Regions from separate parts of the Chryseobacterium sp. II3a genome, predicted to be linked through region 2. Evidence: riboswitches for the same ligand, from Rfam matches in the RefSeq annotation. Region 2 holds a riboswitch; the other holds the start of a gene.
What was found. A riboswitch is a leader RNA that binds a small molecule or an ion and turns the genes downstream of it on or off. The one in region 2 is predicted to bind thiamine pyrophosphate.
Positions count from the first base shown of each region.

Region 1: linked by a shared signal. The riboswitch ahead of thiS (sulfur carrier protein ThiS) and the one ahead of thiM (hydroxyethylthiazole kinase) in region 2 are both predicted to bind thiamine pyrophosphate.

Region 1 is NZ_JBYPZJ010000008.1:98,222-114,176, reverse strand. Features, by position in the region: gene panB (3-methyl-2-oxobutanoate hydroxymethyltransferase) at 1-716, shown strand, start outside; gene AC3HD6_RS17980 (hypothetical protein) at 726-1,049, shown strand; gene AC3HD6_RS17975 (RluA family pseudouridine synthase) at 1,055-1,732, shown strand; TPP riboswitch at 1,816-1,911, shown strand; gene thiS (sulfur carrier protein ThiS) at 1,969-2,175, shown strand; gene thiC (phosphomethylpyrimidine synthase ThiC) at 2,200-4,011, shown strand; gene AC3HD6_RS17960 (thiamine phosphate synthase) at 4,008-4,589, shown strand; gene AC3HD6_RS17955 (thiamine phosphate synthase) at 4,642-5,262, shown strand; gene AC3HD6_RS17950 (thiazole synthase) at 5,255-6,031, shown strand; gene thiH (2-iminoacetate synthase ThiH) at 6,043-7,161, shown strand; gene AC3HD6_RS17940 (HesA/MoeB/ThiF family protein) at 7,177-7,884, shown strand; gene AC3HD6_RS17935 (outer membrane beta-barrel protein) at 8,075-10,300, opposite strand; gene AC3HD6_RS17930 (hypothetical protein) at 10,588-10,878, shown strand; gene AC3HD6_RS17925 (Hsp20/alpha crystallin family protein) at 10,911-11,381, shown strand; gene AC3HD6_RS17920 (aconitate hydratase) at 11,473-13,740, opposite strand; gene AC3HD6_RS17915 (bifunctional aconitate hydratase 2/2-methylisocitrate dehydratase) at 14,057-15,955, opposite strand, start outside.
Region 2 is NZ_JBYPZJ010000011.1:81,826-97,780, reverse strand. Features, by position in the region: gene AC3HD6_RS20725 (TonB-dependent receptor plug domain-containing protein) at 1-1,038, shown strand, start outside; gene tenA (thiaminase II) at 1,166-1,816, opposite strand; gene thiD (bifunctional hydroxymethylpyrimidine kinase/phosphomethylpyrimidine kinase) at 1,803-2,636, opposite strand; gene thiE (thiamine phosphate synthase) at 2,633-3,268, opposite strand; gene thiM (hydroxyethylthiazole kinase) at 3,265-4,062, opposite strand; TPP riboswitch at 4,124-4,216, opposite strand; gene AC3HD6_RS20700 (carbon starvation CstA family protein) at 4,276-6,117, opposite strand; gene AC3HD6_RS20695 (alpha/beta hydrolase fold domain-containing protein) at 6,312-7,316, opposite strand; gene AC3HD6_RS20690 (DUF3037 domain-containing protein) at 7,363-7,746, opposite strand; gene AC3HD6_RS20685 (HipA family kinase) at 7,733-8,506, opposite strand; gene AC3HD6_RS20680 (alpha/beta hydrolase family protein) at 8,806-9,648, shown strand; gene AC3HD6_RS20675 (Ivy family c-type lysozyme inhibitor) at 9,743-10,258, shown strand; gene AC3HD6_RS20670 (hypothetical protein) at 10,318-10,923, opposite strand; gene AC3HD6_RS20665 (flavin reductase family protein) at 10,933-11,754, opposite strand; gene fahA (fumarylacetoacetase) at 11,921-13,168, opposite strand; gene AC3HD6_RS20655 (hypothetical protein) at 13,224-13,685, opposite strand; gene hppD (4-hydroxyphenylpyruvate dioxygenase) at 13,759-14,889, opposite strand; gene AC3HD6_RS20645 (hypothetical protein) at 15,135-15,929, opposite strand.

The sequences.
Region 1 (15,955 bases), on a different contig from region 2:
CCACGGCAAAGATGGTAGATGCAGGTGGAGTAGATGCTATTTTGATTGGAGACTCTGCAGCCAATGTAATGGCAGGTTTTGAAACTACATTACCTATTACATTAGACCAAATGATCTACCATGCTCAAAGTGTGGTAAGAGGAACGGACAGAGCTTTAGTAGTAGCAGACCTACCATTCGGAACATATCAGAGTAACCCTGAAAAAGCCTTAGAGTCTGCTGTAAGAATGATGAAAGAAGGAGGCGCTCATGCCGTGAAAATTGAAGGCGGAAAAGAGATCTCAAAATCTATTAAAAAAATTATCAATGCTGGGATTCCGGTAATGGGACATTTAGGATTAACTCCACAGTCTATATATAAATTCGGAACGTATAAAGTAAGAGCAAAAGAAGAAGCAGAAGCTGAAAAACTGATTGCTGATGCACAGCTTTTAGAAGAACTGGGATGTTTTTCTGTAGTATTGGAAAAAATTCCTGCTGAACTTGCTAAAAAAGTGACTGAGAGTATTTCTATTCCTACTATTGGAATTGGAGCCGGAGCTGATTGTGATGGTCAAGTGTTGGTATATCATGATATGGTAGGAATGAACAAAGGTTTCAGCCCGAAATTTTTAAGAAGATACCTAGACCTTTACACAGAAATTACAGGAGCTGTTTCTCAATATGTAAAAGATGTGAAGAGCGTAGAGTTCCCTAACCAAAACGAAAGTTATTAAAATTAATTCATGCAAAATCAACAACAATCTGCCCAGGGAATATTATCTATTGCAGCATTAATCTGTCTTGCTATAGGCTGGTTCAATTTATTTTCACCTGAAATCAATCACTTGCTTTCCAGAAAAGTATTTTATGTGCTGATAGGAGCAAGTTTCTTTATTCAGGCGCCAATGCTTACCAATAAAAACTTTATGTATGCAATGTATGCAGCAGCAGGAGTTTGTGTAGTTGGAGCATTGCTTCCGGACAGTTCAATGATTGCAGGACTTAAAACAATTGGTCTTTTGGCGGGGATTATCCTTTCAATGTCAAATAGAAACAGAAATAGATAGACTGAATGAAGGAGCAGATTGTATATGAAGACAACCACCTTCTGGTAGTGAATAAGAAAGTCGGTCAGCTTGTACAAGGTGATAAGACCGGTGATGAATCACTATTGGAATCTATCAAGAATTTTATAAAAATAAGAGATGCTAAGCCGGGGAATGTTTTTCTCGGCTTGGTTCATCGTATAGATCGCCCCACTTCAGGCTTGGTGATTTATGCCAAAACTTCAAAAGCGCTTTCCCGTCTTACTCAAATGGTGAAGAATCGTGAAGTTAAAAAGACGTATTGGGCGGTAGTGGGAAAGGAGATGATTCCACAGAGCCAAAGACTCGTTCATTATTTAAAGAAGAATGAGAAGAATAATAAGGCAATTGTTTTCCCAAAAGCGACAGAAGGAGCTAAAGAAGCAATCCTGACTTATAACGTGATCAAGACTTTAGATAACTATTTGCTTCTCGAAATAGATCTTGAAACCGGAAGACATCATCAGATCCGGGCTCAGCTATCTAAGACAGGTATTCCTATCAAAGGAGACTTAAAATACGGTTCTCCACGTTCCAATCCGGATGGAGGAATTAATCTTCATGCAAGAAAATTGGAATTTATTCATCCTGTTACCAAAGAAAACATTGAAATTATAGCTCCTGTTCCACAGAATGATGCGGTTTGGAGAGCTTGCGAAGAATAAAAAAGAAAATTCTGCTGAAAAGCGGGATTTTTTGTTTCCGGAAAATTTGATTTTGCCCATTCTCAAAAAATAACTAACTTCGTCCCACACTTTAGGGGTGTCTGTTCATACAGACTGAGACTTTACCCTTTGAACCTGATCTGGATCATACCAGCGTAGGGAAAAGTAGATGACTTTTGCTGTACATTCTATTGTACAATAATGGCCATTCCTAAAGTATATTTAAATCATTAGGAATGGAACTTATAATCAACCACACCCGAAAAACATTTGATATACTTCCTGAAAATCTGGAAGCATTATTGGCTATGGAGTTACCTGGAAAGAAGAAAGGTATTGCTGTAGCCATCAACAATCGTATTATTCCGCTGTCTGCCTGGGCGGAAACTTCCCTTAATAATCTGGATTCAATTTTAATCATTACTGCCACTCAGGGCGGATAATTCTCATACTTAATACCCATATTTATGGCTCATTCAATTACATGTTCGCCATTTCCGAACTCAAAGAAAATTTATGTTGAAGGAAAAATTCATCCTATCAATGTAGCAATGCGTGAAATACAACTTAGCCCTACCAAGCTGACTAATGGAAATTTTGAAGAAAATGCTCCGGTAACCATTTATGATACGTCAGGGCCTTACACTGATGAAAATGCAACCATCGATATTCAGAAAGGACTTCCAAGAATAAGAGAGCAATGGATTCTGGACAGAGAAGATGTTGTGATTTTGGATGGAATTACCTCAGAATACGGTAAAGCACGTCTGGCAGATCCAAAACTTGATGCATTACGTTTTTCCTACGATCATAAACCTAAAGTGGCTCAGGAAGGAAAAGAGCTTACCCAGCTTTATTACGCGAAGCAAGGCATTATCACCCCTGAAATGGAATATATCGCCATCAGAGAAAACCAAAGAATAGAACAATTGCAGTCGGTTCCGAAAGAAATGGCCTGCCAGCATATTGGAAATAGCTTTGGTGCTAATACTCCTAAAAGTAAGATCACTCCGGAGTTTGTAAGAGACGAAATTGCGGCTGGAAGAGCCATTATTCCAAATAACATCAATCACCCTGAAAGTGAGCCGATGATTATTGGAAGAAACTTTTTAGTGAAAATCAATGCCAATATTGGAAACAGTGCTGTTTCTTCAAGTATTGATGAAGAAGTGGAAAAGGCAGTTTGGGCTTGCCGATGGGGAGCAGATACCATTATGGATCTTTCCACAGGAAAAAATATCCACGAAACAAGAGAGTGGATTATCAGAAACAGTCCGGTTCCCATTGGTACCGTTCCTATTTACCAGGCACTTGAAAAGGTAAAAGGAGTACCGGAAGATCTAACGTGGGAGGTTTTTAAAGACACATTGATTGAACAGGCTGAACAGGGAGTTTCTTATTTCACTATTCATGCCGGAGTTTTGCTAAGATACATTCATTTAACGGCAAACAGAGTAACAGGAATCGTATCCAGAGGAGGCTCTATTATGGCGAAATGGTGTCTTTACCATCACAAGGAAAACTTTTTATACACTCATTTTGAGGAGATTTGTGAGATCATGAAGAAATATGATGTGGCTTTCTCTTTGGGAGACGGTCTACGTCCGGGCTCTATTGCTGATGCCAATGATGCTGCACAGTTTGCAGAACTGGAAACATTAGGTGAGCTGACAAAAATTGCCTGGAAGCATAATGTACAGGTGATGATTGAAGGTCCAGGACACGTTCCGATGCACATGATTAAAGAAAACATGGAAAAACAATTGGAAGTGTGTGATGAAGCTCCTTTCTATACATTAGGGCCTTTAACCACAGATATTGCACCGGGCTATGATCATATTACATCAGGAATCGGGGCTGCTATGATCGGATGGTTCGGATGTGCAATGCTTTGCTATGTAACACCAAAAGAACATTTGGGTCTTCCGAACAAAGATGATGTGAAAGTGGGGGTAATTACTTACAAATTAGCTGCCCACGCTGCAGATTTAGCAAAAGGACATCCAGGCGCACAATACAGAGATAACGCATTAAGTAAAGCAAGATTTGAATTCAGATGGGAAGACCAGTTCAATCTTTCATTAGATCCGGATACGGCAAGAGCTTATCATGATGAAACGCTTCCTGCTGATGGAGCTAAAATCGCTCACTTCTGTTCTATGTGCGGACCAAAATTCTGTTCTATGAAGATCACTCAGGAAATCCGTGAATCTGCTGAACAGGGAATGTTCGATAAATCGCAGGAGTTTATAGAAAATGGAAAGGAAATTTATATATGATTCTCGTCATCACTCCTGAAAGTTCAGTTCCTAATGAATCAGCGATCATCAATCAGATGTTTCACGATGGGCTGGATTTGCTTCACATCAGAAAACCATGGATCAGCCGGAATGAAATGATTGAATTTATCAACAGTATTGATTCTTTATTTTATGGACAATTAGTGCTACACAGTTATTATGACCTTGGAAAAGACTATGGAATTCCAAGATTTCACTTTAGAGAAGAAGACCGAAGGGAGGGAAAATATAGACCTTTTATGAATGGAAATACAATTTCAACCTCTGTTCATGATATGACCACTTTTAATGATTTGGAAAAAGAATGGGAATATGCTTTCATAAGCCCATTCTTTCCAAGTATCTCCAAAAAAGGATATGGAATTGATTCAAAAGTGATTGAACGTTTGAAACAAAGAAACAATCCGGATGTAAAGCTGATGGCTTTAGGAGGAATTGATGTGGATCGTATTCAGGAAGTCTTTGATCTTGGAGTAGATGGTGTAGCTTTATTAGGAGCGGTTTGGGAAAGTGATGAACCTTTATCTGTTTTTAGAAAATGCAGGAGAATTATATAGAGAATAATTTTATAAATCAGCCCTCTTTATTGGGAACACATTCATAGTTAATATGGAAAAATTACAATATATCTCACAAGGAAATACGAGGCAGGAACAGGAAGTAAATATCCGAAAAGCCTTAGATCATGGGATAAAATGGGTACAGATCCGTTGGAAAAATGCCCCTGAAAATGAATTAATGAGCCTTTGTGAAGTTTCAAAACAGCTTTGTTCAGAATATCAATCAATTTGTATCATCAATGATAATGTTCAATTAGCAAAAATCATAGATGCTGATGGGGTTCATTTAGGATTAAGTGATGGTTCTACTGAAGAAGCAAGAATTATTTTAGGCGAGAGTAAAATCATTGGCGGAACAGCTAATACGATTTCAGATGTTCTTCAAAGAATGAATGAATCATGTGATTATATTGGTTTGGGACCATTAAGATATACTTCTACAAAAGAAAAGCTCAGCCCTATTCTTGGATTTGAAGGCTATCAGGAAATTATAGATCAGCTTCATGAAAAGGGAATGATGATTCCTAAAATATTTGCGATTGGAGGAGTGAGCCTTGAAGATATTCAATTGTTACAACAGATCGGAGTTTATGGAGTAGCGGTTTCAGGTCAGATTACTAACCGTCCGTCTATCATTAATGAATTTAAAAAAGCAATGATATATGCATAATCAAAAATTAATAATAGCAGACAGAACCTTTGAGTCGAGATTGTTTTTAGGAACAGGAAAATTCGGAAGTCTTGAAGATATGGCAGCCTCTGTTGTTGCTTCAGAATCTAATATGGTCACAATGGCGTTGAAGAGAATTGATGCTCAATCGGCCGAAGATGATCTGCTAGACTCGTTAAAAGGAACGAATGTTCATCTTTTACCCAATACTTCAGGGGCAAGAACAGCGAAAGAGGCAGTATTGGCAGCACAATTAGCTAGAGAAGCCTTAGAAACCAACTGGGTAAAACTGGAAATTCATCCGGATCCGAAATATTTATTACCCGATCCTATTGAAACGTTGTATGCTACCGAAGAGTTGGCCAAATTAGGTTTCGTCGTAATGCCTTACATTCATGCTGATCCGGTTTTATGCAAACGTCTTGAAGATGCGGGAACAGCTGTAGTAATGCCTTTAGGTGCGCCTATTGGAACGAATAAAGGGTTGAGAACATTAGATTTCTTAGAAATTATCATCAGCCAAAGTAATGTACCTGTTGTTGTAGATGCCGGAATTGGAGCACCATCAGATGCGGCAAAGGCAATGGAGATGGGAGCAGATGCTGTTTTGGTGAATACCGCTATTGCAGTGGCCAGGAATCCTGTAAATATGGCTGTTGCATTCAAAGAAGGTGTGATTGCCGGAAGAAGAGCCTTTGAATCAGGTTTAGGAGCTATAGCAAATCACGCCGAAGCATCAAGCCCGCTAACGTCATTTTTGTTTGAATAAAAATAAGAGTAATGAATAGTTTTAAGGAGGTTTTCGAGCAATACCAATGGGATGAAGTAAAAACCAGACTTGAAAAAGTAACCCTATCTGAAGTTCGAAATAGTCTCCAGAAGAGAAACAGAACATTGGATGACTTTCTGAATCTGCTTTCTCCGGCAGCATCACAGGAGCTGGAATTGATGGCTACTATGACAAGAGCACTCACTCAGAAACGTTTCGGGAAGACCATTCAGCTGTATGCTCCATTGTATCTAAGCAACGAATGCCAGAATATCTGCACATACTGCGGATTCAGCCTGGATAATAGCCTTAGGAGAAAAACACTTTCAGACTCTGAACTGATGATTGAAAGTGCTGTTTTAAAATCAATGGGAGTCAATCATGTACTTTTAGTAAGTGGAGAAGCCAATAAAATCGTAGGCGTTCCTTATTTTCAGAATGCTGTTCGTTTACTGAAGCCTCATTTCTCCAATATTTCCATTGAAGTGCAGCCTTTAGAGGAGGATGAGTATAAACTTCTTCATGAAGAGGGGGTTCACTCGGTGTTAGTATACCAGGAAACTTATCATCAGGAAGTATATAAAGAGTATCACCCGAAAGGTAAAAAATCCAATTTTCATTTTCGCTTAGATACGCCTGACAGAGTTGGCAGGGCCGGAATCCATAAAATGGGACTTGGTGTACTGCTTGGGCTGGAAGATTGGCGTGTAGATAGCTTTTTCAACGCTCTTCACATCGATTATCTCCAAAAGCAATATTGGAAAAGCAAATTCTCAGTATCATTTCCAAGGTTAAGACCGGCAGAAGGAATTATTGAGCCTAATTTTATTATGGAAGATAAAGACCTGCTTCAACTGATCTGTGCCTATAGAATCTGGAATGAAGATCTAGAAATATCTATCTCCACAAGAGAAAATGAAACCTTCAGAAATCATGTTGTTGCATTGGGAGCTACAACGATGAGTGCGGGTTCAAAAACCAATCCGGGAGGATATGCTGTGGATAAGGAATCTCTGGAACAGTTTGAAACCAGCGATGAAAGAAGTATGGAGGAAATTAAAGCTATGATTAAACAATCAGGATATGATCCGGTAATGAAGGATTGGGATTCTGTTTATAGTGGTGCTTAAATAATATAGTTCAAAATGCAAGAGGATATATTTAAAAGATACAGCCGCCAGATCTTTATTGATGAAATAGGATTAGAAGGACAGAAGAAAATAATGGCTTCAAAAGTTCTTGTTATAGGTGCTGGTGGATTGGGTAGTCCAGTGATTCAATATCTGGCAGCGGCTGGAGTGGGAACCATAGGCATCGCCGATTTTGATAAGGTAGAACTGCATAATCTAAACCGTCAGATCATTCATACTGAAAGTGAAGTAGGGACACTAAAAATAAAAAGTGCTGAAAGGTTTGTGAATAACCTTAATCATCAGGTGAAAGTAATTGGTATTGAACAAAAGATTGACGCTTCCAATGCCTCAGAAATACTTTCTCAATATGATATTATTGTAGATGGTTCAGATAATTTCTCAACAAGATATCTGGTGAATGATGCCTGTGTAGAATTAGGCAAAACATTGGTGTATGGAAGTATTTTAGGATTTTCCGGACAGGTTGCTGTGTTCAATCATCTAGGAAGTAAGAACCTGAGGGATATATTTCCTGAACCTCCTCATGATGAAGAAATGCCGGATTGTGACAGCTTGGGAGTTTTGGGAGCTCTTCCAGGAATTGTAGGGAGCATGATGGCACTTCAAACCTTGAAAATCATAGCAGATTTCCCTATAAATCTTAATCAGTTGACATTGATTGATACACTGAACTGGAGATTTCAAACGTTAGATTTCTAAATGGGTTAGATTTTTTCTCGCAGATCACACAGATTTCGCAGATCTTAATGTGCTATAACTCTATAAAAAAAATGCGTTATCAGCTAAAGCTGCGTGAGATATAACTTTCATTATTATAGATCAATAGAAATAAAAATGAGGCAGTAATCGTATCACTGCCTCATTTTTGGTTATTAATCATTTAAATCTATTACTGTCCTTGCTGCATAACACCGCCGTTATCCTCTTTCTTGGTTTGGTTCAGGATGTTTGGATCCTCTTTCGCTAATTTGTTTCTTGTTGGAATTTTATAATTGATGGAAATTCCAAAGTTTCTTGTGTCATATTTACTACTGATCATTACTGGTGTTCCAGATGGTGGATTAGAACGTACCTGCATCATCTGTCCGTTGAAAATATCATTGGCAAAAACTGAAACTGTCAGACGGTTGCTCATAAATTTCTTTGTCAGCGTAAGATCAAGCGAATTGTTGAATGGCTTCTCTGCGGTAAAGTAGAAATATCCTGCTTTTGGAGTCAGATAGCTATAATTAGCGGTTAGTTTGATGTCTTTAGGTAAAATAATCTGGGTCATTAGGTTAAAAATCCAGAACCCTTTATTGTTGAGGTTATCAATGTCATGTTTCTGATATCCTGCATAAATGTACATAAAATTCATTTTGTCAGGATTGAAGTTCGACTTCATAATCTCACCTATAGACTTGGTAAAAATCTGAAACGGAACAGGAAGCCCAATATTGAAATTATGGATTTTCATATTAGAGATATTAATCTGCTCATTGAAGAGTTTTCTTCCGTCCTTTCTGATAATCTGAGCTACCTGGTTGCTTGCTGAACTTACACTATACCCGATAAATGCATAATCAAATGCCGATACTTTTATTTCATAGTTATCAAAGATCGTAGGTTGTAGATTTGGGTTACCGTTTACTTCCGTACTGGGGCCGGAGAACGTTACGTTATTTGGATTCAGGGCAGAAATGCTCGGTAAACTTATTTTCCGGTTGTAGTTTGCGGCAATATAAACCTGATTCATCATGTTGTATTGTACACTGGCATTCGGGAAAAACTTAAACTTATTGAAAGGGAGTAAATTATCTTCTTTCAGTTTTTTATCTTTAATATACCTTGTTACTCCTGAAATATCATAGTTTTCAGCACGGGTACCCAATGTGAAATCAAATTTTTTCAGTTTTGCCTGAAATTCAAGATAAGTAGAAGCGGTTTGTCTCTGGTATTCAAGATTGGTTAAACCAAAACTTTCTGTATCATAATTCTGTTTCTCATACAATCCCCCAAAGCTTACTTTTCCGCCATCCAGAAGCTTGATGGGCTGTGCATAGTCTACTTTAAAATTGGCGATGTTCATTACCGATTTATTATTCAGAATATCTTTTAAACCATTAGTAGGGCTATCAAGAGGTACAGTAGGTTCAGTTACAAATATTCCATCCTGAAAGTAATTATCCTGAGAAAACTTGTTGTCTGATCTGGTGTAGCCAAATTGGAAATCAAGTTTTTGAGATTTGTCCCCAAAACGTTTCTGATAGGTTACCACTGCCTCCTGTCTCAAAGTATTAGTATGGGCAACATCTGAAGAGGTATAAAACGCTTCTTTTAAATCCTCCAGATTTCTCTTGAAAGGTAAATCTCCGTGACCGTCACTTAAAGTATAGTTGTCATTATTATTGTGATAAATATCGTAGTTTAATAATAACCTGTCCTGACCTAAATCAAAACTTAATCCTGATTTTGCAAAATATCCACGTCCATACCTGTCAGTGTGACTTGTTAAAAGCTCATCCTGCTGACCATTCAGCATGCTTTCACGGTAATTTTGTCCTACATTCAATTGCCAACCGAAATATTTATTTCTAGCATTTAAATTCACGGAATTGGTTGTTCTGCTTCTATATTGATCATAATTCGTGAAGGAATAATTTCCCGAATAGGTGGCCGTTAAATATTTATTAGCGTTTTTGTTGGTGATGATATTCATGATTGCACCTCCCGAAGTCGCAGGAAATTCAGCTCCCGGTTGGGTAATAATTTCAATTCTTTCTACAGAATTGGCAGGCATCCCCTCCAGGAAAGCGGTCAGATCATTAGACGTAATGTTTAAAGGTCTTCCGTTAAGAAATACTTCCAACATTTTTCCTTGATACATCATCCCTGCGATGTCTGTAGCTACAAGTCCCGGAAGCTTTTTAACTCCTTCCAGAACGTTCCCGTTATTAAGCTGAGGTTGTTCAGAGAAATCAAAAACAGTACGGTCTGCTTTTTGTTCAACGGCTTTTTTAGTTTTGGTGATAACGATGCCGTCAATTTGTTTTTCTTTGTTGCTGCTATTGCCTTTTTCCTGTGAAAAAACAAAGACAGAACTTATTAAAGATAAAGTGAATATAGTTTTTTTCATAATGTATTTACTACTATCTGGTTAGACGCCCAAAAAAGAATTTTGTTACAATATGTCTAATTTATAGTTGATATTTTATTTAAAAAAGAGTCTATCCATCAACTATTAATGATAGAAAAAATATTTTCTTGTTTAAAAAAATGAAAAAGAATAAAGTAAAATTAAATTGATTATCGTCTTGTACCATGTAAGAGGTTTTAGCGCTTAAACAATTGAAAATTAAAAAAGTAAATCCGGATTTACTTCATCTTACATCAGAAGAAATTAACATTTAATAAGTAACAAAAATGAACAATAAAATAAAATTTATCCTGCCGAGATTACTAGGAATCACAGTAGTAGTAGGTGCAGCAGTGTTAATCTTATCCATAGTTTTTAAACTATTGATTGCGGGATTGGTATTAGCAGGAATTGGAATGTTTGTAGCAAAAATGATGGGAAAAAGACAGGAAAAACAAATAGCATATGGAAAAGAGACAATGGAGTTTCTTCCTTATTATAATCCCCTTCAAAAACAACAAAAAATAGCCTATTCACATATGAGAAAAGAGGATTTAGCTATTATCCCAATTCATTAAATCATAACAACACTTATCAAATAATTAAAATTATGTACACACAACACAATTATACACACAATCCATTTGGGAAACAAGGTCAATGCAATGCATTTGAAAAAAGTGGCTTTGGAAAGAAATTTAAAGAACATTTTATGGGAGGAAATCACCCTTTTAAGGAAATGTTCGATAAAAAGATCAATAACTATAAACCTGTAAATATTACTGAAAATGAAGATAATTTTACAGTACAGCTTTATGCAGCAGGTTTACATAAAGAATCTTTTAAAGTAGCTATTAAGGATCAGGTTCTTACAATATCCTATACCTATGAAGAAAAGAATCCAGGCTCTAAATTAATTTATCAGGAATTTTATGAAAGTTCTTTTGAACGTCGCTTCCAATTAACAGATAAAGTTTTTGATGATCAGGTTTCGGCACTTTATGAAAATGGTATTTTAACGGTAACGTTGCCTAAAAATCCAGAAAAGAATAAACCGGAACAAAAAGTAGATATTAAATAAGCTTTTATCAAGTTAATCTCATGGGTTTTTAGACAAAAAGACGGCTTCTATGAAGCCGTCTTTTATAATTAATAGATCTAAGAATCAATTCTTATTTCTCTTGTTGTTTAATCAGATTCAGGGCAGAGCCAGCTTTGAACCAATCAATTTGTTGATCGTTGTAAGTATGGTTGGCCATGATGATATCTTTAGTTCCGTCTTTGTGAACGAATTCTAATGTCAATTGTTTTGCTGGAGCAAACTGATCAAGATCTAAGAAGTTAACCGTGTCATCTTCCAGGATTTTGTCATAATCAGCTTCATTAGCAAAAGTGATCCCCAACATTCCTTGTTTTTTAAGGTTGGTTTCATGGATTCTCGCAAATGATTTTACCAATACGGCTTTTACTCCAAGGTGTCTAGGCTCCATGGCTGCGTGCTCTCTTGAAGAGCCTTCCCCATAGTTTTGGTCTCCTACAACAATAGTTGGAACCCCTGCCGCTTTGTAAGCTCTTTGTACAGCTGGAACTTCACCATATTCACCCGTTAATTCGTTCTTAACGTGGTTGGTTTCCATATTGTAAGCGTTTACTGCTCCAATTAACATATTGTTTGAAATATTGTCAAGATGTCCTCTATATTTCAACCATGGTCCAGCCATTGAGATATGGTCGGTAGTACATTTTCCAAAAGCTTTGATCAATACTTTAGCTCCGGTAATATTTTTACCATCCCAAGCCGGGAATTCTTCTAACAACTGAAGTCTGTCTGAAGTTGGGCTTACATTCACTACTACTTTAGATCCATCCTCAGAAGGAGCCTGATATCCGTTATCATCTACAGCAAATCCTTTTGCTGGAAGTTCATATCCTTTAGGTTCGTTAAGTTTTACCTGCTCACCTGCTTCATTCGTTAAAGTATCAGTAATAGGATTGAAATCTAATCTACCGGAGATCGCAACAGCAGCTACCATTTCAGGAGAAGCTACAAATGCATGAGTATTCGGGTTACCATCCGCTCTTTTTGCAAAGTTTCTGTTGAAAGAGTGGATGATAGAGTTTTTCTCTCCTTTTTCAGCACCTTCTCTGTCCCATTGTCCGATACATGGTCCACAAGCATTGGTAAATATTCTTGCATTTTCAAATTTTCTGAAAGAATCTAAGAATCCGTCTCTTTCCGCAGTAAATTTCACCTGCTCAGAACCCGGGTTAATTCCTAAAATAGCTTTAGGTTTAACTCCTTTAGATACGGCATCTTCTACAATAGAAGCTGCTCTTGATAAATCTTCATAAGAAGAGTTGGTACAAGAACCGATCAACGCCCATTCAACTTCTAATGGCCATCCATTTGCTTCAGCTTTAGCTCTGAATTCAGCAACTGGAGTCGCTAAATCCGGAGTGAAAGGTCCGTTTAAGTGCGGAGTCAGTTCAGAAAGATTGATTTCGATTAATTGGTCGAAATATTGTTCAGGGTTGGCATATACTTCAGCGTCACCTGTTAAGTGTTCTGCAATTTTATCAGCAGCATCTACTACATCCTGTCTTCCGGTTGCGGAAAGATATCTTCTCATTGAATCATCATATCCGAATGTAGAAGTGGTAGCACCAATTTCGGCACCCATGTTACAGATGGTACCTTTTCCGGTTGCGGAAAGAGATTCTGCTCCTTCACCAAAATATTCAACGATGCATCCTGTACCTCCTTTTACGGTAAGTATTCCTGCTACTTTTAAGATCACATCTTTTGCAGAGGTCCATCCGTTCATTTTACCGGTTAATTTTACTCCGATAAGTTTAGGCATTTTAAGTTCCCATGCCATTCCAGCCATCACATCTACTGCATCAGCACCACCTACACCAATAGCAACCATTCCTAGTCCGCCGGCATTTACAGTGTGAGAGTCAGTACCAATCATCATCCCTCCAGGGAAAGCATAGTTTTCCAATACTACCTGGTGAATGATCCCTGCTCCTGGTTTCCAGAAACCAATTCCATATTTATCACATACAGAACTTAAGAAGTTGAACACCTCAGAGTTTTTGTTAATACCTTCCTGTAAATCTTTATCAGCACCTACTTTCGCCTGGATCAGGTGATCCGCGTGAGCTGTTGAAGGAACAGCTACTTTAGCTTTTCCTGCCTGCATGAACTGTAAAAGCGCCATTTGCGCTGTGGCATCCTGCATAGCTACTCTGTCCGGTGCAAAATCTACATAAGAGTTTCCTCTTTCATATTCCTGTGTAGCATTTCCTTCCCAAAGGTGGGTGTAAAGAATTTTTTCTGAAAGGGTAAGAGGTTTTCCCACGATTTGTCTTGCTGCTGCAATTCTCTCAGGGTAACGCTCATACACCTTTTTGATCATATCAATATCAAAAGTCATATCGTATTTAGTTTTGTTCTTTTTCTATTCTATTTTCCTTTTCACTTATTTGAAAAAGAAAAATCAATTTTTTATATATCAAAAAACGTTCCTATAATGCATGAATAAGGTTGATTTCGAATATAAAAGCAAGAGATTTTATCACTTTCAATTTAAGAAAAAATAGATTCTATTTTTCCGATTTCCTCAGAAAAAAATTGTATTTCACTTAAAATAGAACGATTCTAAACAAAAAATGGAAGATTTTAGTCCGTTTGGATCTAAAATCTTCCATTGATATGATTTTCAATAGTCTTACAACTTATTGATAATGCTATTAGTGAGCACTTGTACTTGTTAATTCCTTGATAGAAGGTACAAAAGTGGTCAGGTCAATTCCTTCAACAGCTGCTTTATATTCTTCAATGCTTGGAATTCTTCCGATGATTGCAGAAAGAACAACAACCGGAGTTGATGCTAATAGAGATTCTCCTTTTTTACGTTCAGAATCTTCTACAACTCTTCCTTGGAATAAACGAGTAGAAGTAGCTAAAACCGTATCTCCTTTTGCTGCTTTTTCCTGGTTACCCATACAAAGGTTACATCCAGGACGCTCAAGGTACATTACGTTTTCGTATTCTGTACGAGCTTCACCTTTTGGAGCGTTATCATTAAATTCAAAACCAGAATATTTCTCTAATAATTCCCAGTCACCTTCAGCTTTTAGCTCGTCAATGATGTTATAAGTAGGAGCAGCTACCACTAGAGGAGCGCTGAATTCTACTTTACCATTTTGCTTTTCAAGGTTTCTCAACATCTGAGAAACGATCTTAAGGTCTCCTTTGTGAACCATACAAGATCCTACGAAACCAAGGTCTACTTTTTTCTCACCACCATAGTAAGAAAGATCTCTGATGGTATCGTGAGTATATCTCTTAGAAACATCTTCGTTGTTTACGTCCGGGTCAGCAATCATAGGTTCTACGATTACATCAAGATCTACAACAACTTCAGCATAATATTTAGCGTTAGCATCTGGAGTAAGCGCTGGTTTTTCACCAGATCTGATCTCCTCAATTCTCTTATTTGCTTTATCAATTAATCCCTGAAGAACTTTGTTGTGGTTATCCATTCCTTTATCTATCATGATCTGGATTCTGCCTTTAGCAATTTCCAATGATTCAATTAGAGTATTGTCTTCAGAAATGTTGATAGACGCTTTAGCCTTCATTTCAGCAGTCCAGTCTGTAAATGTGAACGCTTGGTCAGCAGGAAGTGTTCCAATGTGAACCTCAATGATTCTTCCCTGGAATACGTTCTCTCCTCCGAATTGCTTCAACATCTGAGCCTGTGTAGCGTGAACCACATCACGGAAATCCATGTGAGGCTTCATTTCACCTTTAAAAGTTACTTTTACGGATTCTGGGATTGGCATTGAAGCTTCACCAGTAGCTAATGCAAGAGCAACCGTTCCAGAGTCAGCTCCGAAAGCAACTCCTTTAGACATTCTCGTGTGAGAGTCACCACCAATGATGATTGCCCATTCGTCTACAGTGATATCGTTAAGAACTTTGTGAATAACGTCAGTCATTGAGTGGTATTCACCTTTCGGGTCACGAGCTGTGATTAATCCGAAATCGTTCATGAATTTCATTAGCTTAGGAATGTTCGCCTGAGCTTTTTTATCCCAAACTGAGGCGGTATGACACCCTGATTGGTATGCACCGTCAACAACTGGAGAAATTACAGTAGCCGCCATTGATTCAAGCTCCTGAGAAGTCATAAGACCTGTCGTATCCTGAGATCCAACAATGTTTACCTGTACACGAACATCAGAACCAGCATGTAACACTTTTCCTGGTGTAGTTCCTACAGCATTTCTGTTGAAGATTTTTTCAACAGCTGTAAGACCTTGTCCTTCGTGAGAAATTTCTTTTGATGGAGCAAAAACAACCGGAGCTTCAACACCTAGTGTCTGCGCTGCAAATGTCTGTAACTTCTTACCAAACACGATTGCGTAAGATCCTCCAGCTTTGATGAATTCCATCTTTTGTGGAGTGAAAGACTTCGTAAGGTCAATCAGTTCCTGATCTCCGTTATATAATTTTTTTTCTTTTGTATTAATTGTTAAAACAGTTCCTGTAGCTACTGAATAAGCTTCTTCAAGAACGATATCACCATTTTCGTTACGAACAGGGTTTCCGTTTTCGTCAACTTTCTTCACCCAGTTCTTAAG
Region 2 (15,955 bases):
ACGAATTGGTTATTGGTGGATGCCGCTGCGAGATATGAAAACTATTCAGATTTTGGATCTACATTTAACTATAAATTGGCTTCAAGAATCAAGGTTGCTCCTAATTTCAATGTGAGGTTTGCAGGATCTACAGGATTCAGAGCACCATCTATTCACCAGATTTATTATAATGTAACTTCTACATTATTTACAGGAGGCCAGCTTCTAGAAGTAGGAACATACAGCAATGATTCTCAATTGGCTGCACAGTTGAATATCCCAAAACTGAAGCAGGAAACGTCAAAATCTGCCAGTTTAGGATTTACCTATAAAATTCCATCCGTGAATTTGACTTTCACAGCAGACGGATATTTTACAAAAATTGATAACAGAATCATTCTTACGGATCAGTTTTTAAGAAAAGATGTGCCTACGGATGCTCAAAAAGAATTTGATAAATTAAATGTGAATGCCGCTCAGTTTTTCACCAATGCTATAGATACGGAAACAAAAGGGTTGGATATTGTTATTGCTCATAACGCAAGATTTTCAGGGGTAAAACTGGATAATAATTTTGCCATCAACCTGAACCAGACTAAACAGGTAGGTGAAATTCACTCTGCAGGACTGCTGAAATCTCCTGCTCTTGAAAAGGTTTATTTCTCTGAAAAATCTAGAATTTATCTGGAAGAGGCTGTGCCTAGAGTGAAAGCAAGTCTCTCCCATACGCTTACATGGAAAGGAGCAAGTTTATATCTTAGAAATACTTATTTCGGGAAAGTAACCGGGGCAGATGTTCTTGATGCTAACGGAGATGGAATCATTGAATTTAATGAACATCAAACAATAGGAGATAAAATCATTACTGATATTTCTGCGGCCTACCAGTTTACAAAAAATGTAGGACTGACTGTAGGGGTTAATAATCTGTTTGATATTTATCCTACCAAAAATCTACCAGCTTCAAGTAACAACGATCAGTTTATTTACTCCCGTTCTACTTCACAATTTGGGCAGAACGGAAGGTATGTGTTTACAAGACTTAATTTCAATTTTTAATCAAAATTGAGAGGTATAAAAATCGGAACCTAAAAGTGGGTTCCGTTTTTTATTATAGTAAAAACTATCATTCTGAATCATCTGTTAAAAGAATCTCCAGACAATAATAAAGATTTCAATAACTTCCTTACTCCCAAGTCTTCAAATCATAAGCAGCTTCCCAGAATTGATACTCCATTCTTGATGCAGTGATAAAGGCTTCTGTCATTTTTTTTCTGGTTTCTTCGGTGCTATTTTCAGCTATTTTATCACAGATGGCAATGGCTTCATCCACTGCTGCTGAAAATTCTTCTCCGGCATACGTGGCAATCCATTTTTCATATGGGTTGTTCACCGTATTTTGAATCTCGTAAATATAATTTCCAACTTCACGGTAAATCCAGAAGCAAGGAAGGACTGCAGCAACTGCAATTTCCACAGATTCCAGAGCTGCCGTACTTCTCAGAAAGTGAATATAATGGTGGCAGGCAGGTTCTAAAACCCCTTTATCACTCAAGCCAAAATCTTTGAAGTAAGATTCATGCAGAGCATTTTCTACTATAATGGCATTTTCAGCGAAACGCATAAAAGTGAGTACATCCTGAAGATCAGTAATCTTTGCCGCAATGAGTGATAACGTTCTTCCAAAGTGTTCCAGATATAAAGAGTCCTGAGCCATATAAAAGCGGAATTTTTCCTGTGGTAGTTTACCATCGGATAACTCTTTGATAAAAGGCATATCAAGGATCGATTGATAATGTTTTTCTATAGCGTTCCAGGTTTGTTCAGACCATTTCATTTTTGATAAGTTTTTGAGGATTAAAAAAGTGGTTCAACGGTCCGTTTCCATGACCTGTTTGTACATCTATTCCGTTTTCTATGGCCTGGTAGATATATTGTTGTCCCAGAGAAACTGCCTCGTAAAGAGATTTGCCCTGAGCAATATAGGAAGCAATGGCAGATGAAAGTGTACAGCCTGAACCGTGGGTGTTATTAGTATTCAATTTTATTGTTTTGAAAGAATGGAAATTCTCATGTTCATCATAAAATAATGATGTAATCTCTGAGGTTTCCTGATGACCGCCTTTAAGGAGAATTGTTTTACAACCCAGGTTTTTGATTTTTTTTCCGGCAGTGTATAAATCTTCCAGCGTTTCTACTTTCATATCAGCTAAAATAGAAGCTTCATCCATATTGGGAGTGATGACATCTGCAATGGGGAAAAGTAATGTAGTGAGTGCTGTGATGGTTTCATCTTCAATTAAACGGTGTCCACTGGTAGCAACCATTACAGGGTCAAAGACAATAGGTATTTTAGGGTATACTGCTAATGTGGAAACAATGGTCTCTACAAGTTGAGGTGTATGAACCATTCCTATTTTTATAGCATCAGGAACAATGTCGTCCAGAATTGCTTTTATTTGATCAGCAACAGCTTCTACAGGAATAGGGTATATTTTACGTACTCCTTGTGTATTTTGTACAGGCAAAGCCGTTAACACTGATGTTGAAAAGCAGCCTAAAGCAGAAGCTGTCTTAATATCAGCCTGAATACCGGCACCGCCGCTTCCATCAAAACCTGCAATAGTTAATACTGAAGGATATTTGTATTTTTTCATTTTACAATTTCATTTTTTAATTCATATGCTGCTTTTTGAGGATCAGCAGCACTGCATATAGCAGAAACTACAGCAAGGCAGTCTGCTCCTGCATTGATGACGGCTTTTGCATTATTCAGTTGAATGTTGCCTATCGCGACCAAAGGTTTTTCTGTAAGCTGTCTGATTTGAGTAATACCTTCCAATCCCCATTCTGTAATAGTATCTGTTTTGGTTTTTGTTTTGAAAACAGGACTTATTCCCAGGTAGTCAGCAACTGTAGTTTGTTCGTTGTAAAGCTGATCCAGGTGTTCTATAGAATAGCCAATTATTTTATTTCTGATCAAAGACCGTTGTCTTAAATCTTGAGGAGTTGCATCGCTGTTACCAACATGTATTCCCGCTGGATTTACTTTTTCAGTAACGGTGATATTATCGTTGATGATAAGAGGGACACCATATTTATCTGTAATTTCTATAAGCTGTAGGGCCTTTTGAAGGAATACCTCAGTGCTGTCTTTTTTTTCACGAAGCTGTATCATGTCCACACCTCCTAAGATCGCTTGTTCTGCAACTTCCAGAAAGTTTTTCCCCATACAATCTGCTTCAGAAATTACCAGATATAATGAGTAAGGAAAAGTATTGATACTCATGATATTTCAATTTTCAAATGTCTGGTAAATTCTTCTTCTGTAATGTTGTAGAGTTTGTCTATCAAATGAAGCTGAAGACTGCCCGGGCCTTTACTCTCACGAACAGCCAGTTCGCCTGCTATTCCCAATAATGACATTGCAGCGGCAGTACCCGTTACCTTATCTTCTGTAACCCCTATAAATGCTCCGATTAATGCCGTTGCAGAACATCCCAGACCCGTTACTTTGGTCATGAGAGGATGCCCGTTTTTGACCCGTATAGATTGATGTTGGCTTATAATAATATCTGTTTCACCCGAAATACATACAATCGGGTTATATTGGTTAACCAGAATTTGTGCAGCTTCCACAGCATCATTACTTGCTGCGGTACTGTCTACTCCTTTGGTTGCTCTTGTATTGGTTTTAGCGAGTGCGATAATCTCAGAAGCATTACCTCTTATTACTGTAGGATGAAATTGTAACAGCTGATGCAATATCTGATCGCGAAAAGAAGTCGCTCCTGCACCTACCGGATCCAATACCCATGGTTTATGGAGGATGCTAGCAGTTTGAGCGGCCATAAGCATAGAGTCAGCCCAGTATTCATCGAGAGTGCCAATATTAATAACCACTGAATGGGCTATGTTGATCATGTCTTTGATTTCAGAGTGGGCGTGTGTCATAATCGGAGAAGCTCCTGCAGCCAAAAGAGCATTGGCTGTATTGTTCATGACCACATAGTTGGTTATATTATGAACAAGGGGAGACTTTTGTCGTACAAGTTGAACTTGTTCCCAAAGATTATTTTTCATTGTTATGATTATAAATAAAAATAGCTTTAGGAAAAAATCCGGAACAAAAAGACATAAGAAATCATGTCGTTTTACTTTTCCCTACGTCGGTGTAAGCCGTATCAGGTTCAAAGGGACTCTCTCAATTCTTTTCAGAATACCCCTAAAGCAAAACAAATGTATAAAAATTATAAGAGGAAGCAAAAACCTTTAACAGATTTTGTAGAAAGTACATTATCTCTCTACCAGCTCTTTCACCGGTTCTCCATAATGATCAATTTCTGTTTTGTTAATTTGTAGTAACTGATACCATTTTCTAAAGGCTCCCATAAATACAATAAGCATAAGGACCATTGCTGTCGCCGCTAATGCAGCAAGCAAATACTGTTCTTTGGGAATATATATAGAGGTTACCTGAATATAGCCTGCCCAGAATGTAATTCCGGCCATAAAAACTCCGGGAATAGCTGAACATAATGCATATCTCCCTCTGTTCATCCTGATCAGCATCGTTGTGCAGACAATAAGTCCACAGGCTGCCAATAGCTGATTACTGATTCCAAATAACGGCCAGATACTGTTTACATTCCCTGTATACACCAGATATCCCCAGGCAAAAGTGAAAAGAAGACTGCTGATAATGATTCCGGGAATCCAGTTTTTATCATTAAATTTTGGAACTACAGATCCCAGCATTTCCTGTAGAAAGAAACGTCCCACCCTTGTTCCTGCATCAATAGCTGTAAGGATAAACACAGCCTCAAACATAATCGCAAAATTATACCAATAGGCCGTCAGCTGATCCATATATGGTATTTTATTGAAGATATGAGCCATCCCAACCGCAAGGGATACGGCACCTCCTGTTCTGCCATAGAGGTCAATTCCAATTTTCTGTGAATAATAATCTATATCTACGCCATGTAGAGAAGGATGAGTTGCAAGGAATGAATCATAAGCCTCTTTTGGGGTATTGATGGCAAAATAATCCCCCGGCATCAGTGTACAGGCTGCAATAAGTGCCATTAATGCTACAAAACCTTCTACAAGCATGGCCCCGTAGCCTACAAAAAGAATTTCTCTTTCTTTATTCAGCATTTTGGGAGTTGTCCCTGTAGCAATCACAGCATGGAATCCGGAAATCGCTCCACAGGCAATGACAATAAAAATAAAAGGAAGTACCGGTCCTCCAATAATGGGGCCTCCACCATTTACAAAAGTTGTGATAGCAGGCATCTGTACAGTAGGATGTATAACAATTACCCCGATAGCCAGCATAATAATAGTTCCTATTTTTAAATAAGTGGAAAGGTAATCCCTTGGAACTAAAAGAAGCCATACCGGTAATACAGAAGCAATAAAACCATATAAAGGAATGGCAATGGAAATTGTTTTAATATTCCATGAAAATAAACTATTCATAGTTGGATTCTGCATCAGCCCATGACCTCCGATAATTCCGGCAATTAATAGAATACCTCCTAAGATACTTGCAAACAGAACACTGTTCTTTTTATAACGCATAATCAGCCCCATAATGATGGCAATAGGCATGGTAATCACTACAGTAAAAAGAGACCATGAAGCTTCATGCATTGCATTGATGCATGCCAGAGATAGTCCTGCCAGGGTCAGAACCAGGATAAAGAGGATTGCAAAACCTGCTACTGTTCCTGTTGCTTTCCCAATTTCTTTTGAGGCAATGGTAGCAAGGCTTTGTCCTTTGTGTCTCACGGAAGCAAAGAGGACAACCATATCATGAACTCCACCTCCCAGTACACAGCCTATCAGAATCCATAATGCGCCAGGAAGATAGCCGAACTGTGCAGCGAGAACAGGCCCCACTAATGGTCCAGCCGCTGCAATAGCTGCAAAATGATGCCCAAAAAGTACATTTTTATTAGTGGCTACATAATCTTTACCGTCTGCAAATTCTACAGCGGGAGTCATATTTTGATCATTAAGTCTGAGAACTTTATTGGCAATAAAAATACCATAGAAGCGGTAAGCTATTGCGAAAATAAGCACAGAGGCAAATATGAGGGTAAGTGCATTGATATTATTTAAAGAATCCATATTGCTTATTTTTTTTAATGAATAAATAATTAAAATATTGTTTTATTGTAAATAATTTAAACAATAGCCAAGGTAATTATTTTTCAGTTAAAAAATATGAATATGTATATCAATCTAGCATATTTGTTATTTTGTGTTGATTTAAATGTTTTATTTACAGTTGTTTGTGTTTGTTTTATCTCCGAGAATGTATATTATTTCTTTTGGGAGATAATAAAATCAACCATCTGATCAACCATTTTATCAAGGGCCGCTTTATCAGTTGTAGAAAAACTGTGCACACCATTATCAATGATAATTAGCGATGTCTCTACTTTTGCATGTTTAAGTTTTCTGTATAATTTTTTAGATTGGCTTAAAGGAACAATTTTATCTTTGTTCCCCTGAACAATTAAGGTTGGAACACCAGTCTTAGTATAAGTTGCAGGCGAGATGGTTTTTAGATAGTCAATGGCTCTGTCCTGATCTTTTTTTAAATCATATCCTGAGATACCTTTTACGAGGCCTTGTTGTAAGCTGACAATCTTTTTGGAGATCATTCCCACCATAGCTACCGGAATTGTTCCCAATCTGGTATGGAAAAGTTTGTTAAGCTCAACAGGTCCGTAATGATCAACCACATAATTTACTTTTGCCGAATAAGGAGATAGGTCAGAATTTCCTTTGAACATATCATCCGGAGTATAAGCTGCTACTAAAGAAAGATGTGCTCCAGCTGATGCTCCAAACAGGCCGATATTGCTGGTGTCAAAGTTATATTTCTCGGCATTTTTTCTTACCCATCGTACAGCATCCTTGGTATCTTCTAATGGAAGGGGGAAGTGGATGTTGTCATTTAGAAGGGTATAATTGATACTAACTACTGCATATTGTTTTTCCATGAGTTTGGCAATCGCTGTTTCAAGATAATTATCAGTGTAAACGGCTTTACTGCCTTCTATCCATCCGCCTCCATGAACATAGATTAAGACAGGAAGCTTACCAGAAAAATTCTTGGGTGTATACAAATCCAAGGCAAGTGAATCTCCCTTTTTACCTGTTTTGTAGATAATATTCTCAGAAACCATTGCTATATTCGGTAGAAGTGTACTTTTTACCCGTTTAACTTTTTCAGGGGATTGTGAAAATGACTGTGAAAAAGTGATCTGAGAAGAACTTAGAAATAAAATAAAAAACAGGCTTGTAAAAAACCTGTTCATTGATATGTAGTTAAATAATGTCATACTATTTTTTTTTGAGGGAATCTTATTTTACTAACTCCTCAAAAAGTTTACCAAAAGTAGAATTCAGATCCTTAGATTTTCCGGGATGAGGTCTGGAAGTTTGTACAACAGCACTTCTTACAGCAGTCAGCCAGCGGAAACGCTCAGGAATATCAAGCAGGGCAATAGGACCACCTTCTTTATCACCATTGGCTATTTTCTGGAAGCTTTCGAGGTTTTGAATGACATCATCATAATCCAGTTTGCTGTGCATCAGCTTGAATTTATCAGGACATAAATAGAATTCTATTCGGATAAATTTCTCCTTTTTTGAAAACATAACCAGTCCGATATTGAAAAATTCTTCTCTCTCAACCTTGGGTACTAAGCGTATTACCGCATATTCATATATTTTATCCTCTTGCATTTTTAGCTTCATTTAAAAAGATTTGAGAATTTTCTAATCGGGTCTTCATGAACTGAAAATAAATTTCGCGGATTTCTTCAGGGGTTTCATCTGCATCATTCCAGTGTAACCAGTCTTCAGGAATAGCATTCACAATATCTCTGAAAAGAGTTTCATTCAGTACTTCATGAGCAAACTTATCTGCTTCATCCAGCTTATGAGCTTTAGGGAGAAGAACATGGTCTTTTACATATTTGAAAGGTGTTTTTGCAGCCGCATCAAAATTTTGCCATGAATGATGGAAATAGAAAGAAGCTCCATTATCAATGATCCAAAGTTCCTTATGCCACATCAGCATATTCGTATTTTTAAAGGTACGGTCAATATTGGTAATAAAAGCATCCAGCCATACCACCTTTGAAGCTAAAAGCGGATCAATTTTTACACTCGGATCATAAGTGATAGAGCCTGATAAATAATGTAATCCAAGATTTAACCCCTCGGAAGATTTTAATAAATCCTGTATTTCTTCATCCGCTTCCGTTCTTCCAAAATCAGCATCAAGATTAATAAAAACCAGTTCAGGAATCTTTAATCCTAAAGCTTCCGTAATCCTTCCGCCTATAAACTCAGAGATCAGCATCTTAACTCCATGACCGGCGCCACGAAATTTTAAGACATATTTAAAATCATCATCAGCTTCTGCCAGAGCAGGAAGTGAGCCTCCTTCTCTCAATGGCAGAATGTAACGCATCACGGTTACTGTTCTTAAATTCTGCATAAAGCAAAAATAAGGTTATTTTTAATGAATTCTTTATACTTAACAAAATAAAGTCCATCAGATAAATGAGTAAGCTTTATTATACTGTGGATCTGTTGTACTTGGAGATAAGATATTCAGACAAAATATTCAGTTATTTATTGAATGATAAACATCAATTTTTATAATAAATTTCTCACCTGTTGAGCAGGCTGCAGATAACAAAAAACGTAATTAAAAACAAAAAAAGTAAAGTTTTTTTCATAAATTACAATTAGTATTCTAAATATAAAGGATATTGAATAAAAGCCAATTATTTTATGAATTTGATTAGTGAAAAGAATATTTATTTAGAAAATAAAGAAACAAAAGGTTTCCTTGCTGATGCTTTTTATAATGATGCTCAAAAAAAACAGCCTTTGGTTATTTTTGTCCATGGATATAAAGGATATAAAGACTGGGGAGCATGGGATTTAATGGGCGAAAAGTTTGCTAAAGCAGGTTTCTTTTTTGTAAAGTTTAATTTTTCTCATAATGGAACTACAGTAGATGATCCTCATCATTTTGCTGACCTTGAATCCTTTGGGAATAACAATTATACCAAAGAATTATCTGATTTGGGGGTTGTTATTGACCATTTTATTCAAAATTCACACGTAGATTCTGAAAAAATAATTCTGATAGGGCACAGTAGAGGAGGAGGGATCTCTATGATTAAAACTTTTGAGGATGAGAGAATCAATGGATTGATTACGCTGGCCAGTGTAGATACCTTAGATCGTTTTCCACAAGGTGACTTGTTTGAAAACTGGAAAAAGGAAGGTGTGTACTATTCTTTAAATGGGCGTACCAAACAGGAAATGCCTCATTACTATCAGTTTTATGAAGATTACGAAAAGAATATACATCGTTTTGATGTAGAACGGGCTGCTGAAATGGCTAAAGCGTATATGCTTATCATTCATGGAACGCATGATGAAGCTGTAGATGTAAAACATGCTGAACATCTTCATATTTTGAATCCAAATTCAGAACTTTTTCTTATCGAAAATGGGAACCACACTTTTGGAGCCAAAGAACCTTGGACAGACTCTCATTTGCCGGAAGATCTGGAGACTGTAACTGAAAAATGTATTGCTTTTTTGACCCAATATTTAAAATAGAAAATCATTATTATGGAATTTCGACGATTGAGATTTAAAAATAAAATGAGAAGAAATCACGTTGTAATATAATAATCACATACTAAATATCATTATGAAAAAAGTTATTATGGGCGCACTAGCGCTAACATTAGCAGGAACTGTTGTTTCCTGTAAAAAAGAAGCTAAAACAGAATCTTCTGTAAGCACAGACTCCTTAGCTACGGTACAGCCAAAAGATTCAGCTGTGGCACCAAAGACAGATTCAGCTTCGGTTGCAGCTCCTTCAAAGACTGCTGCAGTTGAAATTATTACCAAAAATGATGGAAAGTATCCTCATGATATCAAATTATTCGAAGACAAGAATTTAACTGAAAGATTGAAAAAATTGGTAGGAAAAGATTATGATGAAATGATAAAAAATTTCAACGTAGAAAGTCCTATCGTATCTGAAGCTGGGATCTATAAACTGCATGGATGTAAGCAACATGATTGCCCTGGATATGCTACTTTCGTTTACTATGATTCCAAGAATGATAACCTCAATGTTTCCATCGATAAAAACGGTAAGGCAACTGAGTTTGCAGAAAAGGGTAAAATTACCATTTCAAAAACATTAGATACTAAATAATTATTTAGTGTTCGTTGTAGCAAAAAAGGAGTGAAATTTTCACTCCTTTTTTTATTGAATTATTGTTCGATTTTTACAGCATTCTTTTTTACAGATTTTAAAAGACTTCTGAAGTTTTTCATGGTCATCATTTCGGTTGTTGGAGTGAAAATGTTTGCTTTTTCACCTTTATCCACTGAAAGTTCCGAATATGCTTTCAATGAATATATTTTTTTCATGGTTTTAATATCATAGATGTCCATCATAGCAAACGTTTCATTTTTTTTATATTCATACAGCTCGCCAGCTGCACGATCTAAACCGTTATTGACTTTCATGGTATAAATATTGACCAGATAATTAAAATCAGAGTTGTTTTTCAAAGTCTCGAGATCTTCCATTTCCGGTTCAAATGGAATACTGTTCTGGATTATATTTTCTGCTTTGGCTGTTTTTAAATCAAAAGCATTGCCATTGCTTAGATCTTGAAATAGTTTCATAACTTCTTTACTCATCATTTCTCTGTGGTAAGACTCTACCCCAGTTTTGATGTTGTTAATCAGCCATTTTTTGTCTTTTGAAAATACTAATGATTTACTGTAAATCCCATAATCTTTTTTTACATGAGTAATATGACAGGACTGTAAAGTGATTAATAGAACAAGGAATAAGATCTTTTTATTCATGTGGTTGATCTATTTAATTAAAATCTTCCAGGCTTCTTCAATTTTGCTTTCCAGTAATAATTTTTGTGCATCCAGATGAATAGCTGTTTCTGAATAATATTCTCCGGATGGTAATACTTCAACATTAGCCAGCATTCCCAAATCATTTCCTGTAAATACTTTACTGTATTTGATCGCATCGGGTAAAAGATCAAAACCAATTCCTTTTGTTACTAAGGGTTTAGGGACTTCAAAAAGGTTGTTTTCGTTATTTCTGGAATACCAGTTGCTGCCTAGACGGGCTACCATATCCAATTTTTCCTGATCCAGGTTTCCGGCTTCATTCAGGTATTCTTCTCTGATATGAATCTTCTGAACTTCACAGATGACAAGATTTCCTGCTCCCCCCTGATCGCCTAAAGATTTTACTTCTAAAACTTTGCATTCAAAATTTACAGGGCATTCTTCAATCAGTTTGGGTTTTACCAGATCGGCATCTTTCATAGTCAATCCGGATTTTACAAATTCATTCACTCCTGTTTCATATTCTGTAGAAGCCAAAGAAATCTGTTGTACAATCGGAAAATTTACAGTTCCAATGACCACTTCCGCTACTTCCAATACATTTTCAAGGGTGTGCTTGGTGGTATTGTCACGCACTCTCCTCGATGGTGAAAAGATCAGAATCGGAGGAACCGTACTGAACATATTGAAAAAACTGAATGGAGATAAGTTGCTGTTACCGTTTTTATCCACCGTAGAAGCCAATGCAATGGGGCGTGGTGAAACGGCTGTCTGCATAATGGTCTGAAGCTGTACGGAGGTTATTTCGGATGGAATTACTGTTTTCATATTTTATTTGGGCACTTAATTAAACTTAAGTATTCAATGTATGTTAAAAAGAAGATGCTTCGGCTACGCTCAGCATGACAAATCTAATACTAACTGTTATTTTACAGCATATTTATAGCGATGTCATGCTGAGCGAAGTCGAAGCATCTAACGTTTATTTTTTATCTTAAAGTGTTGGGATAATTTTACCAGAAACCTCACCGAAACCTACCCTCACACCATCTTTTTCGGCCCAGGCCTTCATGGTAACGGTATCGTTATCTTCAATGAATTTTCTTTCTTCACCGTTGCTTAATGATAAAGGATTTTGGCCTCTCCATGTTAACTCAAGCATAGAACCGAAAGATTTTGGATCACTTCCTGAAATCGTTCCACTTGCGTACATATCACCAACTTCTACATTACATCCATTTACGGTGTGGTGAGCCAATTGTTGGGTCATATTCCAGTACATGTGTTTGTAGTTGCTTTCGCAGATCAGGTTTTGTTCTCCGTTTTCAGGTTGAATATATACTTCAAGGTTGATATCGTAGTTTTTGTCTCCTTCAAATTTCAAATAATCTAAAACTTCAGGGTCCTGTGTAGGAGAAGCTGTTCTGAATGGTTCCAACGCTTCAAGAGTAACTACCCACGGAGAAATAGATGATCCAAAGTTTTTTGCAAGGAATGGTCCTAGTGGAACATATTCCCATGCCTGGATGTCTCTTGCAGACCAGTCGTTGAATACAACCATTCCGAAGATCGCATCTTCAGCATCTTTAATGGAAATACTTTCTCCCATCTCCGTATTTTTGTTGATGATGAAAGCCATTTCCAGTTCAAAATCTAACTGCTTACAAGGTCCGAAAACAGGTTTGTCAGCATCAGCAGGTTTTGTTTGACCTTTCGGGCGGTTAATTTCCGTTCCGGAAACAACGATAGAGGAAGCTCTTCCATGATATCCTACCGGTAAATGCTTCCAGTTTGGTAATAATGCATTCGCTGGATCACGGAACATTTTTCCTACATTGGTAGCATGCTCAATACTGCTGTAGAAGTCTGTATAGTTTGGAATGTGAACAGGCATCATCATTTTTACCTTATCAAGGTCATAGAAAGCTTCTTCAATTGTTTTTTGATCTTTTGACAAAGCAGACCCTTCCTGTAATAATGCCTGGATTTTGGTACGAACTGCATTGGTAACAGGTTTACCCAGTTCAATAAATTCATTGATAGTATAAGCTTCAAAAACATTATCGTCCAAGCCTTCAATGTCTTCAAAATAGCCAAGATCATAAAGGGTGGCAAGATCAATAACCTGATCTCCAATTCTTGTACAGCATCCGATATATTCTTTGTTGAATACTGCCACTCCGAAAGGAATATTGTGTATAGAAAAATCCGAATTTGAGGAATAGTCTACAAATGATTTCATAAGTTTAGATATTAGTTAGATTAAAATATCATCCTGAGAAACTTTCCCCGAATGTTTATTTTGCCTTTTTTGAGTAAGAGGCTTCATCAATCCATCGGTCTCTTGTATTGACATCAATGAGATAGAGAATGTTATCCTGTTGGGTAAGCAATAATGTTTTTGTAACAGGCATAGGGATTTTTTTGCCTTCAAGCACATCCGCTCGTAAAGAAATGATGTTCTTCTTTCTGACAATATCGCCGGTAAAGACATTGGAACTGCTTTCTCCGGTGGCTTTATCATCAAAAACCTCTACATAGGTGGCGTTGTTCCCTTTAATAACAATAAAATCTCGTTCTGTATGATCTGCTTCATCTTTAATGAAGATAAATTTTTTGTTGTCAATATCTACCTTTTCAAGATTCTGATTGATACCTCTTCTTGCTTCAAGTCTGTCCAGAACTGCATTCAGTGATCCATATTGTGCTTTTACACCTAAGGTTCCAAAGAATAAAATTCCAATTAAAAGTTTTCTCATTATGCTGTGTTTTATAAAAAAGTTTTGTCAGAACCTTGCATCCTGACAAAACTAAATATTTTTGGTTGTAAAATTAAAGATTTCCTCTTCTTTCCTGTTCTCTTTCTAATGCTTCGAACAATGCTTTGAAGTTTCCGGCTCCAAAACTCTGTGCACCGTGTCTTTCAATAATTTCGAAGAATAGAGTAGGACGGTCTTCTACAGGCTTAGTAAAGATCTGTAATAGATATCCTTCTTCATCATGATCAATAAGTATACCTAAGTCTTGAAGTTTCTTAAGATCTTCATCAATATGACCCACTCTTTGAGGAACCATATCATAATAAGCTTCTGGCGGAGCTGAAAGGAACTCTACACCACGCTTTTTAAGTTCAGTTACTGTATGAATAATGTCTTTGGTAGCAACAGCAATGTGCTGTACCCCTTCTCCCTCATAGAAGTCAAGATATTCTTCTACCTGAGATTTCTTTTTACCTTCTGCAGGTTCGTTAATTGGGAATTTTGCATATCCGTTTCCGTTGGACATTACTTTAGACATCAATGCAGAATATTCTGTATTGATCTGTTTGTCATCAAAAGAAAGGATGTTTACAAATCCCATTACTTTTTCATACCATTCTACAGTAGGGATCATTCTGTTCCAGTCTACGTTTCCTACACAGTGGTCTACATACAATAAACCAGCTTCTTCAGGCTTGTAGTCACTTTCCCATTTCTCATATCCAGGCATGAAAGCTCCGTTGTAATTTTTTCTTTCTACAAACATGTGAACAGTTTCTCCGTAAGTATAAATACCAGACATTCTTACTTCACCATGCTCATCAGTTAAAGTTACAGGCTCTAAATAAGGTTTTCCACCTCTTTTAGTTGTTTCTTCGAATGCTGCATACGCGTCATCTACCCAAAGTGCCAAAATTTTTACTCCGTCACCATGTTTTTTTACGTGTTCGTTGATAGGAGATTCAGAGGTAAGTCCTGTAGTAAGCACTAATCTGATTTTTCCTTGTTGAAGCACATAAGATGCGCGGTCTCTTACTCCTGTTTCAGGACCCGCATATGCTACAGACTGAAAACCGAAAGCGGTTTTGTAATAATGGGCCGCCTGTTTTGCATTTCCTACATAAAACTCAATATAATCTGTACCGTTGATCGGTAAGAAATTCTCTGCTTGAGCAATCTTCTCGGCAAATGTAAGTGTTGACATATTTTCTCTTTTACTTTTATTTTATTGGTATGCAAATTACAAAATTCTTGGATATAGCGAAAATATTAGGGCCGATTCCTTGAATATATTTAACATAAAGTTTAAGAAATGTTCACTTAAGTATATTTAAGTTTCTTAAGTTTAAAATAACCTGCCTACATTTGTAATACAAAAAACAAGTGAGAAAAAAATATTTCGAACATGAAAGCCGCAGATAATCTCTGCGGCTTTCTTATTTTAACTTGTTATACAGTGGTTTCTATCTTTCTGTTGAGCATTCCGGCGTCAGGATTATAATTGTCCCAGATCTTCCAAGTATTATCTATTTTTTTGAAGAAATAAATTTGTGTGCTGAGCTGGTTAACAAAATGTTCCTCACCGGTTTCTCCTACTTTAAATAATAGGTTCCAGAATTCCTGAGTCTCCAGTATTTTTTTTTCGGGTTCATCCGTTACTACATGAATGTCAAAAACTTCATAGTTGGAACGGTTATTCTTGGTTACTAATTGAAATTCTTTGTCACAGAGTTCTTTACTAAACTGTGAAATTCTTTCCAGAAACGGAGAGTCATCAAATACAAGGTCCTTGAAAAGTTCAGTATTATGGTTGGGAAACTCTTTGCAGAACTCAAAAGCTCTGGCACAATAATCATATACCAACCTGGTCATATAGGAAACATCACCAGTATCATCCTGATCTTTCTTTTTATGTCTTATAGAAAGGATATAGTCATTAAGGTCTTTGTATCCCAGGAAAATACATATTTTATCCAGGGTTTTTAAGAATCTTAAATCGCTGTGGGTTTTATCCTGATAATCGTTTTCAAAAAAACGCTGTAGGGTGACATGGGAAATCGTATTCCCGATCTCAAACTTTTTACCCCCTTTAAGTTCTTCAGCTTCAGAAAGTTCATCTTTAATGATTTCGGAAAGAATAATATAATGGCTTCTCTTCCATTCACTCACATTCCCCAAAACAGAATTCCTTACCTTCGAATGCTTTACAACTTCTTCTCGTATAGAATTATATATAGTCTTCAATTTCCTCGTTTTAGAAAGATTTTTAT